DNA from 4 places in the Pseudoduganella albidiflava genome. Region 4 is predicted to be linked to each of the others. Evidence: predicted binding sites of a transcription regulator. Region 4 holds the regulator's gene; each other region holds the start of a gene.
The links. Region 4 encodes sigma-54, which starts transcription at its own class of promoters, with help from an activator protein. Its sites were predicted from a motif close to TGGCANGNAANCTGCTTT; they were not measured.
Positions count from the first base shown of each region.

Region 1: a site for sigma-54 is predicted at 2,124-2,141, ahead of EYF70_RS00875 (PEP-CTERM sorting domain-containing protein). Genes of this name have one in related genera too.
Region 2: a site for sigma-54 is predicted at 3,345-3,362, ahead of EYF70_RS24815 (TorF family putative porin). Genes of this name have one in related genera too.
Region 3: a site for sigma-54 is predicted at 2,334-2,351, ahead of EYF70_RS16110 (PEP-CTERM sorting domain-containing protein). Genes of this name have one in related genera too.

Region 1 is NZ_CP036401.1:208,090-212,807, reverse strand. Features, by position in the region: gene EYF70_RS00880 (catalase) at 1-1,250, shown strand, start outside; gene EYF70_RS00875 (PEP-CTERM sorting domain-containing protein) at 1,312-2,043, opposite strand; gene EYF70_RS00870 (high affinity choline transporter 1) at 2,337-3,800, shown strand; gene EYF70_RS00865 (aspartate aminotransferase family protein) at 3,910-4,718, opposite strand, start outside.
Region 2 is NZ_CP036401.1:5,962,229-5,966,946, reverse strand. Features, by position in the region: gene EYF70_RS24835 (DUF1840 domain-containing protein) at 359-709, opposite strand; gene EYF70_RS24830 (hypothetical protein) at 788-1,291, opposite strand; gene EYF70_RS24825 (YifB family Mg chelatase-like AAA ATPase) at 1,351-2,862, opposite strand; gene EYF70_RS24820 (accessory factor UbiK family protein) at 2,970-3,224, opposite strand; gene EYF70_RS24815 (TorF family putative porin) at 3,430-4,188, shown strand; gene EYF70_RS24810 (P-II family nitrogen regulator) at 4,209-4,547, shown strand; gene amt (ammonium transporter) at 4,575-4,718, shown strand, end outside.
Region 3 is NZ_CP036401.1:3,902,444-3,907,161, reverse strand. Features, by position in the region: gene EYF70_RS16120 (alpha/beta fold hydrolase) at 1-290, shown strand, start outside; gene EYF70_RS16115 (IS1595 family transposase) at 409-1,362, opposite strand; gene EYF70_RS16110 (PEP-CTERM sorting domain-containing protein) at 1,544-2,266, opposite strand; gene EYF70_RS16105 (Rrf2 family transcriptional regulator) at 2,560-2,976, opposite strand; gene EYF70_RS16100 (non-ribosomal peptide synthetase) at 3,091-4,718, opposite strand, start outside.
Region 4 is NZ_CP036401.1:6,321,710-6,326,427, forward strand. Features, by position in the region: gene EYF70_RS26295 (enoyl-CoA hydratase/isomerase family protein) at 1-419, opposite strand, end outside; gene hpf (ribosome hibernation-promoting factor, HPF/YfiA family) at 591-947, opposite strand; gene EYF70_RS26305 (RNA polymerase factor sigma-54) at 1,088-2,563, opposite strand; gene lptB (LPS export ABC transporter ATP-binding protein) at 2,602-3,363, opposite strand; gene lptA (lipopolysaccharide transport periplasmic protein LptA) at 3,364-4,014, opposite strand; gene lptC (LPS export ABC transporter periplasmic protein LptC) at 4,019-4,612, opposite strand.

The DNA.
Region 1 (4,718 bases), 1.3 Mb from region 4:
ACCTGACCAGGGCGAAGCTGTTCGCCAAGGGCACGGTCACGCCGGTGTTCGTGCGCTTCTCCACCGTGATCCCGGGCCGGTCGGGCGCCGAGACCACGCGCGACCCGCGCGGTTTCGCCACCAAGTTCTATACGCAGGAAGGCAACTGGGACCTGGTCGGCAACAACCTGCCGATCTTCTTCATCCGCGACGCGATCAAGTTTCCCGACATGATCCACGCGCTGAAGCCGGATCCCGTGACCAACGTGCAGGAACCGGAACGCGTGTTCGACTTCTTCTCGCACGTGCCGGAAGCCACGGCGATGCTGACCCGCGTGTACTCGAACTGGGGCACGCCGGCCAACTACCGCCAGATGAACGGCAGCAGCGTGCATGCGCTGAAGCTGGTCAACGCCAAGGGCGACTACGTGTACGCCAAGTTCGCCTGGAAGTCGCGCCAGGGCGAGCGCAACCTGCGCCCGCAGGAAATTCCCGCCATCCAGGGCAAGAGCACCAGCCATGCCACGGTGGACCTGTATGAATCGATCAATGCGGGCAAGTTCCCGACCTGGGACCTGACGGTGCAGGTGCTGAAACCGCAAGACCTCGACAAGTTCGTCTTCGATCCGCTGGACGCCACCAAGACCTGGCCGGACATCCCCGAGCGCAAGGTGGGCACGATGGTGCTGAACAAGGTGCCGGACAACTTCTTCGAGGCCACCGAGCAGGTCGCGATGGCGCCGGGTAACCTGGTGCCGGGCATCGAGGCTTCGGAAGACCGCATGCTGCAGGGCCGCCTGTTCTCGTACGTGGACACGCAATTCCACCGCCTGGGCGCGAACTTCCAGTCGCTGCCGATCAACAAGCCGCTGGTCCCGGTGCGCAACCACCAGCAGGATGGCGCGATGAACATCGACGGCCGCAAGGGCACGGTGAACTACCAGCCGAGCCGCATCGCCAACCTGGCCGAAGACCCGAATGCCCGCGGCAGCAATCTGCCGCTGGCCGGCACCACGCAGCAGCAGCGCATCGCGAAAACGCTGAACTTCCAGCAGGCCGGTGACTACTACCGCGCACTGTCGGCACAGGACAAGGATGACCTGATCGCCAACCTGTCCGGCGACCTGAAGCGCGTGAAAAACCAGGTAAGCCTGTACACCATGCTGTCGCACTTCCACAAGGCCGATGCCGACTACGGCAAGCGCCTAGTAAAGGCGGTAGGTGCCGATGGCGCCAAGGTGGCCGAACTGGCCGCGGCACTGAAGGAATAAGCGTACAGGAATGGCGCCGGGTGGCTTCGATGACCCGGCGCCGCCTGGCAAGGACACAGCCTTACCGCGCCAGCCGTTTCTTCCCGAGCACGGCCGCGGCCGCGAGCCCGGCAACCGCCAGCAATGGCAGGCTGCCGGGCTCGGGCACTTCCAGGTCGAACCGCTGCGAGAATACCAGCAGCGACACCGTGTGGGCCCGGTCGGTCGCCCACACCAGCGCATCCTTGTGGATCCATAGCTCGGCCTGCGACGGGAAGCCCGCAGCTTCCACCGCCGGGACCGCCCCCATGGGGAAATACCAGTCCGCGGAGTTGCCGTTCCATGGCGCGCCGGGCAACGCCACCGGGCCGGCGATGCCCGGGCTGCCGGCGGCATCGCCGACATAGACGCCACGGTTTTCCAGCCGCATGTCGATCGCGTTGCCCTGCGTGGCCAGCACCACGCCAGACCGTGCGGGATCCAGCGCGGCCGCGCGAAAGCGCATCTGCAGGCCGGCGAAGGCCGGTGCGCCGCCGCCCTCGCCCCGTACCGTCAACGCGCCGCCCCTCACCTCGAACCTCAGCCAGGTCCCCGCAGCGGGCCCGCCGGCAAGCGCGGTCACATCGATCGCCGCGGGATCGAAAATGCGCAGCGGATCCGACGCGCGAAAGCTGGCGCTGAAGTTCGTGAACGCCAGGCCGCCTGCGCCCAGCGTGCCGCCGGAAAGCAGCGTGGACAGCGGTATCGCCTGCGCACTCTCCGCCACGCTGGCGGACAGCACCGTTGCCCCGATCAACTGCCAGACCTGTTTCATGATGGGCTCCTTGGGAAAGTGGGACCGCCGGCCGGTTGGCCGTGCGGCTCGCGAAACGCGCATGCTTCGTGTGCTTTGATCTCGCATAAGCCATGCCACGTCCACCACGCCCCGCACCGCCTCGGCGCCCGGCAGGGCGCGTCAAGTTTCCCGACGACCGGCGCCGGGCCGGCTGTTCCCCCTTACAACATCCGGTGGCCAATCGCCCGTAAAGTTGCTGCCGCGGCCGCATCCTGCCTTTATAATCCGGGATTTTCCGCCCGCATTTTTCCGCCCCCGAAAGTTCCAAACGCATGAACACCACCCTGATCATTTTCGTCGCGCTCTATCTCCTGGGAACGCTGGGCCTCGGCATGTGGGCGGGCACGCGGATCAAGAACACGAGCGACTTCGCCGTCGCCGGCCGCAGCCTGCCGCTGATCATGGTCATCACGACAACTTTCGCCACCTGGTTCGGCGCCGAGACCGTGATGGGCGTGCCGGCGAAATTCGTGCAGGGCGGCCTGAACGCCGTGATCGAAGACCCGTTCGGCGCCGGCACCTGCCTGATCCTGGTCGGCCTGTTCTTCGCCACCAAACTGTATAAACTGAATTTGCTGACGATCGGCGACTATTACCGCCAGCGCTATGGCAAGGGCATCGAGGTATTCTGCTCGGTGGCGATCATCCTCAGCTACCTGGGCTGGGTGGCGGCGCAGATCACCGCGCTGGGCCTCGTGTTCACGGTACTGACGAACGGCGCGCTGGCGCCGGCGGCGGGCATGGTGATCGGCACGCTGGCCGTGCTGATCTACGTGGTGGTCGGCGGTTTCCTGGCGGTGGCGGTGACCGACTTCATCCAGATGATCGTGCTGGTGGTGGGCATGACGATCATCGCCTTCTTCGCGGCCGACCTGGCGGGCGGCGCCGGCAACGTGCTGGACATGGCGCAGCGTGCCGACCTGTGGCGCCTGCTGCCGGAACCCACCTTCACCGATATCGTGTTCTTCTTCGCCGCCGCGATCACCATGATGTTCGGCAGCATTCCGCAGCAGGACGTGTTCCAGCGCGTGATGTCCGCCAAGGATGCGCCCACCGCCCGCACCGGCGCGGTGATCGGCGGCGCCAGCTACATCATTTTCGGTTTCGTGCCGATGTTCATCGTGGCGGCGGCGGTCGTGGTGATGGGCGACAGCGCGATGGAACTGGCCAAGAACGACTACCAGCGCCTGCTGCCCACCTTCGTGATGACGAAGATGCCGCTGGTGATGCAGATCCTGTTCTTCGGCGCGCTGCTGTCGGCCATCAAGAGCACCTCGTCGGCCACCCTGCTGGCGCCATCGACGAGCTTCGTGGAAAACATCCCGAAGAACCTGCGCCCCGGCATGAGCGACAAGCAGCAGCTGCTGGCGATGCGCGTCACGATCGTGGTCTTCGCCGCGCTGGTGCTGGCGTACGCGATCGCCATGCAGGGCACGTCGATCTATGAACTGGTGTCGTCCGCCTACCAGGTGACGCTGGTGGGCGCCTTCATTCCGCTGGTGATGGGGCTGTACTGGCGCCGCGCCACCACGCAGGGTGCGATCCTGTCGATCGGTGCCGGCATCCTGGTGTGGGTGCTGTTCTTCCCGCAGATATCAAGCTGGGGCGAAGCGTTCCCGGGCCAGCTGGCCGGCCTGCTGGCCGCGCTGGCCGGGATGATCATCGGTTCGCTGGCGCCGCAGGTGCTGAAGAACCGGCAGGAGCAGCCGGCGCACATCGCCGGCGCCAAGGCATAAGCGGAAACAGGAGTAAGCAGACGCCAGGCGAAAGCAGACGCCAGGCGAAAGAGCAGTACAGGCCGGAGCGAACATACAGCGGCGGGGCCGCCGCTCAGCTCCGCTCAGCTCAGCTCAGCCAGCCCCGCTCCATCGCATCGGCCAGCGTCAGGTCCAGGCAGAAGCGGATCTTCTGGATCATCTCGTCGACCTGGTCGCGTGTCATCACCAGCGGCGGCGCGATGATCATCCGGTCGCCGACGGCGCGCATGATCACGCCGTTGTCGAACATGTGCGCGCGGCACAGCATGCCCGCGCCCAGCGCCGGATCGAACCTCACCTGCTGATGCACGTTGGCGGCCTTGCGCCGGACCAGCGTGAGCCCGGCCACGAAACCCAGGCTGTCGGCCGTGCCGACCAGCGGATGCGCGGCCAGGCTGCCGAAGCGCTGCTGCAGGTAAGGGCCGGTGTCATGGGCTACCCGGTCCACCAGCCCTTCTTCCTCGAGGATGCGGATGTTTTCCAGCGCGGCCGCGCAGGCCACCGGGTGCCCGGAGTATGTAAAACCGTGGTTGAAGTCGCCGCCCTTGATCAGGAGATCCGCCACCCGGTCGCCCACCAGTACACCGCCCAGCGGCACGTAGCCGGACGTGACGCCTTTCGCGAACGTGATCAGGTCCGGCCGCATGCCGTACAGGTCGGAGGCGAACCAGGTGCCCAGCCGGCCGAAGCCGGTGATCACCTCATCGGCGATCAGCAGCACGTCGTACTTGTCGCAGATGCGGCGGATTTCCGGCCAGTAGGTGGATGGAGGAATGATGACGCCGCCGGCGCCCTGGACCGGTTCGCCGATGAAGGCGGCCACCTTGTCCGGCCCCAGCTCCCTGATGCGCTCTTCCAGCCAGCCGGCCGCATGGATGCCGAATTCCTCCGGCGTCA
Region 2 (4,718 bases), 360 kb from region 4:
GGACAGGCTCCGATTTCGAAACCAGTGACAGGCTCCGATTTCGACAGGCTCCGATTTCGTCGCGAAAGTTGCAAGGAAACGGTGACGGGCTTCAACTGCGAAGAGACTTTCGAAAACAATCGGAGCCTGTCACTGGTTTTGCGTGCCGTAAGGGCGTATGGGAGCATGGGTGTCACATCCCCGACGAGCCGTCTGACATTAGGCATGATCGGGCCGTTACGTGGAGAACGCGTCGACGCAAGCTGGCGGGTTTTCGAGCGTCTTGGCAGCGACAGGCAGGGGAGCCCAAGCGCAAAAAAGCCCCTGTCCAGTTACCTGGCAGGGGCTTTTCGATGACAGTAATTATGGAATTCGCGGCTCAGATTCCCCAGACGACGTTGTCGCCGCCATCCCGCGCCGCACGCAGCATCTCCAGCAGCGGGTAGGCGCGTTGCGCGAAGCCGATATGGTTTTTCTCGGCCATTTCCGCCGACTCGTCCTCGTCGGGCAGGTGATGGGAATGCGAGTGGTTGGCATGCTCGGCATCCACTTCCGGGTGCAGCTTGCTCAGCGCGACTTCCTGCTCGAGCAGCTTAATGGCGTGGGCCGCCTCGGCAGCCGTGATCACGCCGCGCGTGTGACTCTTGCTCAAGACATCCAGGATGCGATGGGCATGTTCCTGGTACATCGTGACATCGGGCGATGTCTGGGATTTGAATGTGATTAACATGGCGCTTCCTGACATATTGTTTTAATGCTTCAACGATATCACGGCTTGCCGGCAAACCCCGGCGCGCATGCCGGCGCTTCAGTTCAGCTTGAATGAGCGGAGGAACATGTCGATGTTTTCCGCATCGACCGCCTTCTCGGGGCCGATGACGATTACCTGGTAGGCGCGTTTGTCGCGGGCCACGAACCTGCCATGCAGCTCCATCGGCCTGCCATTGCTCGCGCCATGGGCCTCGATGTCGATACCGCTGTCCCGCACGGCTTCCTTGGAGACATTGCCACCGATATTGCGCACCATGGCCGTGCGCATCGAGCGGACCGCCTGTTCGGCCTGGGTTGCGTCCGCGAGCGTGGCACTGCCGACGGCGAACATGGTGCCGTCGACTTCGGCCGCTGTCATCGTCATCGACGCTTCACGGCCATCGAGCGAGACCGTGCGGGTGTGCGTCGCCGGTTTGGCCGGGAAAAGCACGGAATACGGCGCGTCCGCCGCGCGGTAATCGCGCCAGTCGAACTTCGGGCTGCAGGCACTGACGACCGTGGCGAGCGCCACCGCCACCGGAATCGAAAAGGAAAGTCTCATGCACCGATGGTAGCAGCCTCCGAACCCCCGCGCCATCGGCATGCTGGTCCAGCGGGGCGTCACGACGAGCGCAGCACCCTGCGGAACTGAATGGCTTCGGCCACATGCTTGAACTGCACGGTATCCGAACCGGCCAGGTCGGCAATCGTCCGCGCTACCCGCAGTACACGGTGATAGGCCCGGGCCGACCAGTGAAATTGCAGCATGGCCTTGTGGAGCATGTCCTGGCCGGCCCGCTCGGGCTTGCAGTGCCTGTCGATCTCGCGCGAGGTAAGGTAGCGGTTGCTTTTGTCTTGCCGCGCCAGCTGCCGCTGGAACGCCGCTTCCACGCGGGCCGAGATGACTTGCGAAGACTCCCCATCCTCGGGGGCGTGCAGCATTTCCGTCGACACCGGGCCCACCTCGATCTGCATGTCGATGCGGTCCAGCAGCGGACCGGAGATCCGGTCCTGATAGCGGTTAATCGTGTCTTGCGAGCACTTGCACTGGCCGGAAAGCTGCCCGTGGTAGCCGCACGGGCAAGGGTTCATGGCCGCCACCAGCTGGAACCGCGCCGGGAACTCGGCCTGGCGGGCGGCGCGCGAGATCGTCACGCGCCCGGACTCGAGGGGCTCGCGCAGCACTTCGAGCACGCGGCGGTCGAATTCCGGCAATTCGTCGAGGAACAATACGCCGCAATGTGCCAGCGAGATCTCGCCGGGGCGCGGCACGCTGCCGCCGCCCACCAGCGCCACGCCCGACGATGTGTGATGCGGTGCGCGAAACGGGCGCATCTTCCAGGCCGCCGCGGTGAACGAGCCCGTCAGCGACTGCACCGCGGCCGCTTCCAGCGCTTCATCGTTTGTCATCGACGGCAGCAGGCCGGCGAAACGCGAGGCCAGCATGGTCTTGCCCGCGCCGGGCGGGCCCACCATGATGATGCTGTGCCCGCCCGCGGCAGCTACTTCCAGCGCCCGCTTGGCATGCCACTGCCCTTTGACTTCGGCGAAATCGGGGTGCTCGGCGCGCGCCGGTTGCAGTGCCGGGCGGTGCCGCGCCAGCCGGACGGTATCGTCGGCCGCGCAGAAGTGGTTGCACACTTCCAGCAGCGTGGCCGCCGGGAAGATTGCCGCGCCATCGACCAGCGCCGCTTCGTCCGCGTTCGCCAGCGGCAGGATGAAGGCGCTGTGCGCGCGTGCCCGCTGCATCGCGAACGTCATGGCCAGCGCGCCGCGGATCGGCCGCAACTCGCCGGTCAGCGACAGTTCACCGGCGAATTCATAACGCGCCAGGGGAGGGGAGGGGATCTGGCCGGAGGCGGCCAGGATGCCGATCGCGATCGGCAGGTCGAAGCGGCCGGATTCCTTGGGCAGGTCGGCCGGCGCCAGGCTGACGGTGATGCGGTGGTTGGGCATCTCGAAGCCCGCGTTGACGATGGCGGCGCGCACGCGGTCGCGTGCTTCCTTGACTTCCGTTTCCGCCAGCCCGACGACGTGGAAAGCCGGCAAGCCGTTGGCGAGATGGACTTCGACGCTGACTTCCGGCGCTTCGATGCCGTTCAGCGCACGGCTTTTCAGGACGGCCAGGCTCATGATTCCCCGCTACAAGCTGTGGATGAAGAAGACGATCCTGCATCCTAGGCGCTTGCGGCGGGCGCGGCCTTGCGCCGCGATAAAGGAGAAAAATCCGCGAAAAGTCGTTACAGCGGCGCCTTCTCGGCGGCGATCTTCGCCTCCAGTTCGGCCAGGCGGGTTTCCAGCAACTCCAGGCGGTTGCGGGTCTTGGCCAGCACCTGGGCCTGGATGTCGAATTCCTCCCGCGTTACCAGGTCCAGCTTGGAAAAGCCCTGGGTCATCATCGCCTTGACGTTGCGCTCGATATCCTTGGCGGGCGAATTTTCGATGACGTTGTTGATCTTGGATTGCAGGTCGGTAAAGAAGGCGTTCATGTCCACGATGGGCTCCAGGTGAGGTTTTTCGCACAAATGCACCACAATGGTGCCAGTACGAAGATTATTTGGTGCGAAACAGGCGTCGCGCAGCGCGGCTCGGCTATCAGCTCAGCAACTATTTGCTGGCACGCATTCTGCTTTAGCTAAAGGGACAACGAGTCAGACGAATTTTAAACCGCAATAAAAGTTCACTCAAAAGGAAATCGCCATGTCATACCCGAGCAAGCGCTCCGCCCTGTCCATCGCCGTACTGTTCGCGTGCATCGCGGCAGGCCAGGCCCAGGCACAGGAAGCCGCCGCGACACCCGAGGCGAAACCGGACAATGAGATCAGCTTTAACGCGGCCGTTACCAGCGATTACCGTTACCGCGGTATTTCGCAAACCCGCCTGAAACCGGCACTGCAAGGCGGCGCCGACTGGGTCAACAACCCGACAGGCTTCTATGCCGGCACCTGGCTGTCCACCATCAAGTGGGTCAAGGACGGCGGCGGCGACGGCAGCGTCGAATGGGACGTGTATGCCGGCAAGCGTGGCGACATCGGTTCCGGCTTTACGTACGACGTGGGCGGCCTGGGCTATATCTACCCCTCGAACTCCCTGTCGACCAGCGCGAACACGTTTGAATTGTACGGGCAGGTCGGCTTCGGCCCCGCCACCCTGAAATATTCCCACTCGCTGACCAACCTGTTCGGCTTCGCCGACAGCAAGAACAGCCAGTACCTGGATGCTTCCGTCAACCAGGAGCTGGGTGGCGGCTTCATCCTGAACCTCCACGTGGGCCACCAGAAAGTCAAGAATAACGGCTCGGCCGATTACACCGACTGGAAAGTGGGCGTCACCAAGGACTTCGGCGTTGCCACGGTATCGCTGGCCTATGTCGATACCAATACCGAAGCGTACGTCGCACCGAACGGCAAGAACCTGGGCAAATCAGGCGCCGTGCTGACCCTGTCCAAAACTTTCTGAAACACAAAACGAGGCCTGCCATGAAAATGATTACCGCCATCATCAAGCCGTTCAAGCTGGACGAGGTGCGTGAAGCCCTGTCCGCGATCAACGTGCAAGGGATAACCGTGACCGAAGTAAAAGGCTTTGGTCGCCAGAAAGGCCACACGGAGCTGTACCGCGGCGCCGAATACGTGGTCGACTTCCTGCCCAAGACCAAGATCGAAGCGGCGGTCGACGACGCAATCGTCGAGCAGGCCATCGAAGCCATCGAAACGGCCGCCCGTACCGGCAAGATCGGCGATGGCAAGATTTTCGTGTACAACCTGGAACAGGTCATCCGTATCCGGACCGGCGAAACCGGCAACGATGCGCTTTAACTTAACGATGCGTCAAAGGGGAAATCGATGAAAAAAACGATAACGAAATGGCTGGCCGGGGCAGCCATGCTGATGGCGTTCAGCGCGGCGCCGGCCTGGTCTCAGGAAGCGGCGCCGGCCGACGCGCCTGCCGCCACCGCCACCGCCACGGCGCCTGCCGCCGTTGACACA
Region 3 (4,718 bases), 2.4 Mb from region 4:
GCGGCGGCCTGCTGGGCCTGCGGCCGGGCCAGTTCCTGGCGGCGGCGGAGGACATGCAGGCGCTGGCCGGGCAATTGCCCGCCTACAGCAGCCGCTACGGCGAATTGCGCATGCCGGTGGCGGTGCTGTTCGGGCGCGATGACCGCATCCTGCCGTGGCGTGAACATGGCGAGGCGCTGGCCTGCAAGGTGCCGCATGCGGTGCTGGAAGTGGTCGAGGGCGGACACATGCTGCCCATTGCCCAGCCGGACTTGACGGTGCAGTTCATCCGGGCTGCCGCGGCGCGATAGGAAAGCAAGCCGGTCGGAAGCGCCAGGCGCCTTCATAAAGGCGCTGTTCGCGTTGAATAGCCTTGCCGGTGGTCACGGAACTTTTTTGCATGCCGAGCGCGACAATGAGCCGACGACCCTAAGCTGGTGCCACGGCAATGCGCAACCATTGCCGCGGTGTCGTCAGCTCGGCGGCATCGAGCACACGCAGCCAGCCGGTGTAATTGGCCAGGTAGCGGCTCGCCACGCCGTTGAACCGCCGCAGCCAGGTCTTGAAGCGGCTATGCCATCCGTTGACACCCTGGATATGCAGTGCGCCGCGCGCACGAATGCCGGCACGCACATTGATCGCTTCGTGCGTGATGCCGGCCTGCTTCGCGAAAGCACAGTAGGCCTTGGCGGCATCGGTCACGAGCAGCACATCTGGCGCCAGCACAGGCTTCAAGTGCTTCATCAACTGGCCGGCGCTGACCGGGCCGCGGCCCGTGACGAAGTCACACGTTTGCCGGTTGCGGTCACGCGCCACGAGGATGCAGTCCAGCTCGCTGCTGATGCCGCGCCGGCTGGCCTTGCCGCCGCGTTTGCGGGGCGGACGGTCCAGGTGGCGCGAGCCCTTTTGTGATTCCAACAAATAAGTTTCATCGGCCTCGACGATGCCTGATAGCTGCGGACGGGGCGCCCGGAGCAAGGCGGCGATGAAACGGTGGCGCCATCGAAAGCTGGTCGACTTGGCCACCGCGACGCGGCTAGCCGCCGAGCGTACGGGGATCGACTCGATCAGGCACTGAAGATAATGCAGCCATTTGTCGCGCAGGCGCAGACGGGCAAGGGGTGTGCCGGTCAAGGCGTTGAAGCTGCGCCGGCACAGCACGCAGCGATATCGCTGCAAGCCACTGGCCTGTCCGCAACGGTGGGAACGCTGGCATCCGCAATAGGGACATGGCGGCCTCCCGGCGGCTTCCTCGATCAGTCGATGGCACTGGCCTGGCTGCTCGACGCTGGCCAGAAAACCCTGCAGCAACGTGACCTGATCTTCTGAAAGCTGTTGCTGCATCAACGCTTCGATCAGTACTCCAACCTCCGCCGTGCCCATGTCGCCTCCTGATATACATGAAGTAACTCAACAGAAGGTCAGACAGTGATTCCGGCGGGAAGTTGCCCCAATTAGCGCGCACAGCGCCTTCATAAAAAAAGCCGGGCAAAGCCCGGCTCAGTGTAAAGATTTCCGACAGCGCGGCCGGAACAGCCGCCGGCAGGCGCCGGCGGCCGGTCCATCAACGCTGCTTGCGGCGGCGCAGTGCCGCCAGCGTCAGCATGCCGGCGCCCATCATCAGGTACGTGCTTGGTTCCGGAACCGGCGAGGTCAGGCCGTAGAAGTTGCCAGTGCCGACGACGTGGTTCATGTCGCCAGGATACGGCTGCGTGAAGCTGGTCGAGAACGACATGTCGGCGCCGTCGATCTGCGCGTTGGTGTCGAAGTATTGCGCAGCGACGCCGCCCACCACGTCCAGCTGGCCCAGGCCGCTCAGGTTCGGCGGCATTTGCGAATTCAGCGTGCCTTGCAGCGTGGCGCCGTTGTACTCGTGGCCTTCCAGGGACAGCCACAGGGTGCCCAGGCCGACGTTGCCGTCGTTCATGGTCAGCGGATCGTACGGGTTGATCGTCGACGGGCCGTCGTTCATGAAGATGTTGACGAAGCCACCGGTGTACTTGGTGATCGCGCCATCCATCGACACGGGCGTATAGCCGCCGAAGACGATCGTCAGTTCGCAGTTGGGGCAGAACTGGGCCTGGCCGGTGCCGTTCATCGTCGAGATGATGCCATAGCCGCGGGCCGTGCCATCTTCCTCGAAGATCTGGTGCATCTGCACCGACGACGACGAGAAGTCGATGCCGTAGTCGGGATCCCAGGTTACGCCACCGACGGTTTGCGGTGCGGCGGATGCGGCACCGATCGACGAAATTGCTACTGCCAATCCCAGCAGTGTAGTTTTCATTTTGCTCACGTATGGCTCCAAGTTGATTAGTTTAACTACGAACATTTTTTTATTTTTTGTATAAGCTTATGCAAAGTTCATGCCTTCGCTCAGCCGCAGCAAACTAAACCTTTGATTTTACGTAAGACGATTTCTTATAAATTCATTAAGGAAATTGAAGGATTGGCTGCACTGTAAAGTTTGTCGACAGCTGTTCAGCCCAGCCCTGCGACCGGTCCGACGGCCGGTAGCGCGATCCCTGCTCATCAATAAAATGGATGGGCTGAAATCGCTGTAAAATTTTTCGACACAGGTCAGCGCCCGCAGGCGTTGGCGGCCAGGTCCGCCAGCGTCACCTGGCCGAAACGTTCCAGCAGCAGCGCTTCGGCGGCGCGCATCGCGTCGCCCAGGGTGGCGTTGACGGCACGCTCGATGAGGCAATCGGCATGTTCGTCCGTGGTGCCCAGGGCGAACACCGGCGGGTCGCCCAATGCATGGTGGATGTCGCGCAACGTGATGGCGTGCAGCGGCCGGGCCAGCACCCATCCGCCGCCATGGCCCTTGCCCGACTGCACATAGCCTTGCTCTCGCAAGCCGGCCATCGTGCGGCGCACCACGACGGGATTGGTGTTCAGCATGGCGGCGATCGTGTCGGAGGTGGCGGGGGCGTCCAGGCTATCCATATGGATCAGCACATGGAGCATGCGGGAAAGGCGGCTGTCGTGTCTCATGCCGCGATGATACCAGCGGTGCAGGGTAGCAAAGGCTTGCCGGTCCACTGGCTTGCCAGCGTTCGGGCTTGCCGGCGTAGAGGCTCGTCCGTGTACAGCCTTGCCGGCTTCCCGCTAGTTGGGCAGCGCCGGCCAGCAAGCCTGCGCACGGGGGCCGGCGTGGCGCCCCGCATTGAGCGACAGGTCGTGGGCCGCGCGCTGCCGCGGAGCTGGAATGGCGGCGCTTGCCGGCGACGGTGGCAAATCCGGGGCCTTCGGCGGGGCCGTCGATGGTGCCGATGGTGCCGATGATGCCGATCGTGCCGGTGCCGTGACAAGCGCTGTTCCGGCCCTCGAGGCTGCCGCCGTTTCATGCGCTGCCGTATATTCCGCCGCCCCGGCTGGTTCATCCATCGCAAGCCGCCCGGCTGCCGGGCCGTCGTCGTCGAGCATGCCGCTGGCTGTCCAGCGAGCCGCCTGGCCGGTTCGGAACAGGCGCCCGCCCGGTACCAGCGGGTGCGTGGCGAAGCGTGCGGCCGTCAGGTCGGGGCGGTGCAGGTAGCCTCGTGCCAGCCCGGCGCCGCCCGCGTGCAATTCCCCCATGACGCCGAGCGGTGCGGGCTCGCCGTGAGCATCGAGCACGTAGGCGGCCATGTCCGGCAGCGGCTGCCCGATCGTGCCCGCCGCCTGCGCCGCGCCAGCCGGACCGGATGCGCGGCATGTCAGGTACACGCCGGTTTCGGCGCTGCCGCGCATCGCCAGCAGCCGCGGCCCGCCGCCCGGCGCCGCGTGCGGGGCGCTGGAAGGCCCGGCCGCCGCTTCGCCACGCACGATCACGTAGCGCAGCCATGGCGAATCGATGCCGTCGAACGCATGGCCTTCCCGGGTCAGGATGGTCACCCGTTCGTCGCGCACCAGGCGGGCGATTGCGGCCGGCGTGCGTTCCCGCGCGGCCACGATGACGGCGCGGGCCCCCGACACCAGCGCACCCCACAGCTCCCACAGGAACAGGTCGGCGGCCGGCGACGCGCACACTGCCCAGGCATCGGCCGGGCTGGCATCGATCCAGCGCGCCGCGGCATCGAACAGCCGGGTGAGGTTACGGTGCTCCAATGCCACGCTGGCGCCGCCGTCGCCACGGACGATCCAGGCCAGGTGCGCCGGCCCCACCGCCGACGCCGGGTTGGCGCGCGGCATCGATTGCCACGGACCCGGCCCGTCCAGCCGCAGCACGGTGGCGATGCTGGCCGGGGCGGGCACCTCCCGCACCGTCAGCAGGATGGTGGCGCGGGTATCGGCCAGCACCGCGCCGGTGTGCGCGGCACCGGCCGCGGCATCGATCGGCACGCAGGCGCCGCCGGCTTTCAGCACGCCCAGCGCAGCCACCACCAGGGCGGTGCCCGCCGGCATGCACAGCGCCACGGGCACGTCCGGCCCCACGCCCAGCGCCTGCAGGTGGTGGGCCAGCCGGTTGGCTTCGTCGTTCAGCGCGGCATACGTGACGGCGGCACCGTCGCCGGACAGCGCGACGGCGCCCGGCGCCCGCGCGGCTGCCGCCTCGACCTGGCGATGCAGGCAGCCGCGGTCCGGGAAGTCGACCGTCCCGGCCCAGCGCAGCAGTTGCGCGCGTTCCGCCGGCGGCAGCACGTCGAGTGCCGTCACCGGGGTGGCGGGTGCGTGCTCCAGCGCGTCGGCCAGGGCCGCCAGCGCGCACAGCATGAAGTCGCAGATGCGCGCCGGGCCGGCGCTTGCGGCGCATCGCG
Region 4 (4,718 bases):
GCCAGCCGTGTGCGGTCGGTTACCACGCGCACGCCGCATTGCGGGCCGCCCTGGGCGATGCCCATGCCGCCGCCCATCACCACGCCATCCATCATGGCCACGTACGGCTTCGGGAAGCAGTGCACCAGGTAGTTCAGCGCGTATTCCTCGGTGAAGAAATCCTCGACCTGGGCGCTGCCGCCCTGCGGAGTGGCACCGCCGGCGGCATGGAAGAAGCGGATGTCGCCGCCGGCGCACAGCGCCTTGTCGGTGCTGCTGCGGATGACTACGGCCGCGATGTCATCGTCGTCGCGCCAGGCCAGCAACGCGCCGGTGATCGCCCGGATCATGTCGAGTGACAGCGAGTTCAATGTCCTGGGCCGGTCGAGCGTGATGAAGCCGGTGCCGTTACGCACCTTGGTATGGACGTGGTCGGTCATGGTGTCTCGCATCGTTGTCGTTATTGGCCTCATTCTAGCCATGGATGCGGCGTGTGTGACGTAAACCTTGGACCCGGACGTAACAAAGGGCGCATCGCGCGCCCTTCTGTTGTAGCGGTTGCAGCGGTGGCAGAACCGGAGCAGTTCTGCCACCGCGACCTGCGCCCGTCGTTATGCGGGCGATGCGGGGATCTCGGCCTCGCTCAGGTGCTTGATGGTTTCGTGGTTGTGGTTCTGCACTTTATCCTTGTGCTTCATGACCTGGCGGTCCAGCTTGTCGATCAGAGTATCGATGGCCGCATACAGATCCTGGGCGACACTTTCAACGAATACGGTCTTGCCCGACATGCGCAGATTGATTTCGGCTTTCTGTCTTTTCTCTTTCTCGGTGAGATTATCTACACTCAGGATCACACTTACATCGATCAGCTGATCGAAATGGCGTCTAACGCGTTCCAGCTTGTTCTGCACATACTCGCGAATGGCAGGGGTAACGTCGATATGGTGTCCACTGATGGTCAGATTCATACACACACTCCTAAAGAAGATATAACAGGTTCGTGCGTTATCCGCCAAAACAGGCAAGGCGGCGCAGAGGAACCCAAGCACTACCAGGATTTGCCGCAAGGGCTTGCAAAGGGGTTTGCAAATGCGCTTGCAACGAGCTGCTATAGCGATTTGCGGAGGCTGACCGGGGGAATTTTCAATGCTTCGCGATATTTGGCAACAGTGCGTCGCGCAATCACCATGCCTTGTTCACCCAGCATGTCCGCAATCTTACTGTCGGATAAAGGGTTCTTCGGGTCTTCGGCTCCTGTGAATTGCACGATCAGCGCCCGTATCGCAGTCGAGGATGCTTCCCCGCCAGCTTCGGTTGCAACGTGGCTGCCAAAAAAGTACTTCAACTCAAACATGCCATGCGGCGTCAGCATATATTTTTGAGTTGTTACCCGAGAGATAGTACTCTCGTGTAGGCCCAGTGTATCAGCTATTTCACGCAACACAAGGGGCCTCATTGCCACCGCGCCATGCGAGAAAAAGTTCTTCTGCCGTTCGACGATGGCCTGCGCCACGCGGAGGATCGTGTCGAAGCGCTGGCGCATATTCTTGATCAGCCACTTTGCTTCTTGCAGCTGTGCATTCATCTGCGTTTCGCCCTTGCCCTGCTTGAGCAGGCTGGCGTACAGCGCATTGACACGCAGGCGGGGCATCACGTCGTTGTTCAACGTGACGATCCAGCCGTTGCGCCCCCGCTTTACCACCACATCCGGTACCACGTAGTCTGACACGTCGGCCGCGAAGGCGGCGCCCGGATGCGGATTGCATTGGCGGATCACGGCCTGTGCTTCGCGCAGGTCTTCGTCGTCGCAGTCGAGCGCCTTCTTGAGCTTGTTGAAGTCGCGCTGGGCAAACCACTGCAAGTGTTTTTCAACGATGCACAGCGCCATGCGCCGCGTGACCAGCGGCACGCCGGGCATGCGCCGGATCTGCAGCGCCAGGCACTCGGACGCGTTGCGCGCGCCGATGCCCGGCGGATCGAAGCTCTGCAGCAGGTTGAGCGCGGTGCGCAATTCGCCGATCTCGATTTCCAGCTCTTCCGGCATGCGCTCGTGGATCTCTTCCAGGCTTTCCTCGAGGTAGCCGTTATCGTCGAGCGCATCGATGATCAGTTCCACCAGGCCCCGGTCGCGCGCCTCCAGCACGGTCACGCGCATCTGCTCCATCAGGTGCTCGCGCAGGCTGCGGTGGCTGGCTTCCAGCTGGGGACGGGAATCGTCGTCGTCCGGGCCCTTGCTGCTGCCGGCACTGCTCCAGTCGGTATCGCCGGCGCCGGTATCGAGGCCTTCGCCTTCGCCGCCATCGAACGGCTCGGGTTCCGGCGCGGCGGGCGTATCCTGCGGCGGCCCGCCTTCCGGTGGCGCCTCGCCGGTCCCCTGCGTCGTGTTGATCGCGCCATCGGCCAGCAGGCGCACCGAGCGGTCGAGCGGATCGTCGAGCCGCTCCAGCAGCGGGTTATCGGTCAGCAGCTGTTCCAGTTCCTGGTGCAGCTCCAGCGTGGACAATTGCAGCAGCCGGATCGACTGCTGCAATTGCGGCGTCAGCGCGAGGTGCTGGGAAGTACGCAGTTGCAAAGACTGTTTCATGGCTGATTAGGAGCTGGTTGAGGTCTGGTCAAGGCCGCTCACATGCGGAAATGTTCACCCAGATAGACACGACGTACGGACTCGTCGGCGATGATGTCGTCGGGCCGGCCGGAAGCCAGCACACTGCCCTGGTTGATGATATACGCCCGGTCGCAGATGCCCAGCGTTTCCCGCACGTTATGATCCGTGATCAACACGCCGATGCTGCGCTCCTTCAGGAAGCGCACGATGCGCTGGATCTCGATGACGGCGATCGGGTCGACGCCGGCAAACGGCTCGTCCAGCAGCACGAAGCGGGGATTGGTCGCCAGCGCGCGGGCGATCTCCACCCGGCGCCGTTCACCGCCGGACAGCGACAGCGCCGTGTTCTCGCGCAGCTTCTCGATCTGCAGGTCGGCCAGCAGCGCGTTCAGCCGCTCGTCGATCTCCGCCCTGGTGAGCGCCTTGCCGTTTACCTTCTGGATCTCCAGCACGGCACGGATGTTTTCTTCCACGGTCAGCTTGCGGAACACCGACGCTTCCTGCGGCAGGTACGACAGGCCGAGGGTGGCACGCTTGTGGATCGGCAGGGTGGAAATGTCGGTGCCATCGAGGTCGATGGTGCCGGCATCGGACGCCACCAGGCCCACGATCATGTAGAACGACGTGGTCTTGCCGGCACCGTTCGGCCCCAGCAGGCCGACCACTTCGCCGCATGCCACCTGCAACGACACGTCATGCACCACCTGGCGCTTGCCATAGCTCTTTTGCAGGCCGCGCACGATCAGCGTGCTGCTGCAATTTTCCTGCGCCTGCGCCATTTAATTCCCCGCTGCCGGCGCGGCCGGCGATTGGGTGGCGGAAGGCGCCGGGCTTGGCGGCGCGGTACGCTTGGGCTGGATCACCATCGTGCCGCGGCCGGCACCCGGCTTGTCGGCCCCGGTGCTGGTATTGCGCACGCTGAAGAACTCGCGGCGGCTGTCGTACGAAATGAATTCGCCTTCCACCTCGTCGCTCGGCTTGTTGCCTTCCAGGCGGCGGATCTTGGCCTTCGAATACATCTTCACCAGCTCGGCCTTTTCATCGTATTCGATGCGGTCGGCCTCGCCTTCCATCCACTGGTCGCCCTCGCCGTCGCGCTTCTGGCGGAACGCGACCTTCTTGCCGCCGCCGGTCAGCGTGGCCAGCTGGTAGCCCTCCGGCGAATAGGTGACCACGGCCTTGTCGGCCTTCATCCGCAGCGTGCCGCGCGTCAGCGTCACGTCGCCGGTGAAGGTGTACACCTGCTTGACGTCGTCCGCGTCGAGGCGGCCGTAATTGATCTCGGTAGGCTTGTACGAATCGGCCTTCTCGGCGGCGGCATAGCCCGCCGCGCCCAGCAGCACGAGGGCCGCCATCATGAGTTTCTTCATCTTCGATTCCTGTACGCTGTTCGTCTCGATGTTCATCTCGATGTTCATTTCGATGTTCATCTGGTTATTGTCGCGCCCGCGGCGGATACACGATGGTGCCGCGGCCCAGTTGCACCTGGCGCGTGGCATTGTTGGCCTGCATGCCGATGCCGGTGGCGGTGGCGCCGCCGCTTTCCATGCGCACCGGCAGGTCGGTTTCCATGCGGTCTTCCTCCGGGTAGATGACCAGCTTCTCGGTAACCATGTGCATGTCGCGCGTGGTGGGCGACGCGGCACGGTGGATGTCCACGTCCTTCGTCAGCGTGACGCGTGTGTTGTCCTGGTCGACCCGGGCATGCCGGGCACGGATATCCATCGGCGGCTTGTCGCCCGACAGGCTGCGCACCACGGGATTGTCGATCTCCGACGAGTCGTCGGACGGACGGTGCGTCAGCCTGTCGCCCGAAATGATGTAGCTGGGCTGGCCGGTTTCCGTCATGCGCACGTAGGAAAAGCGCTCGACGATGTTGTCCGGCTCGTCGACCTTGATGCCGGCGGCCATGTCCTCGCCGGCCCGGTTCATCAGCTCGAGCAGCCAGAACGAGCCCAGCGCGCCGAGCAGCGCGAGTATCATGCCGATCGACAGCCGGTAGCGGTGTGCGGTTCGCTGGTTGCGCATGGCTTCTCCGTTATCTTCCTGTCATTTCATGTCCATTCATCAGACCCGTCTTCAAGGCCTGCTTCTCTGCCCCACCGCCGTTGGATCAAGCGTACCTGACTCATCG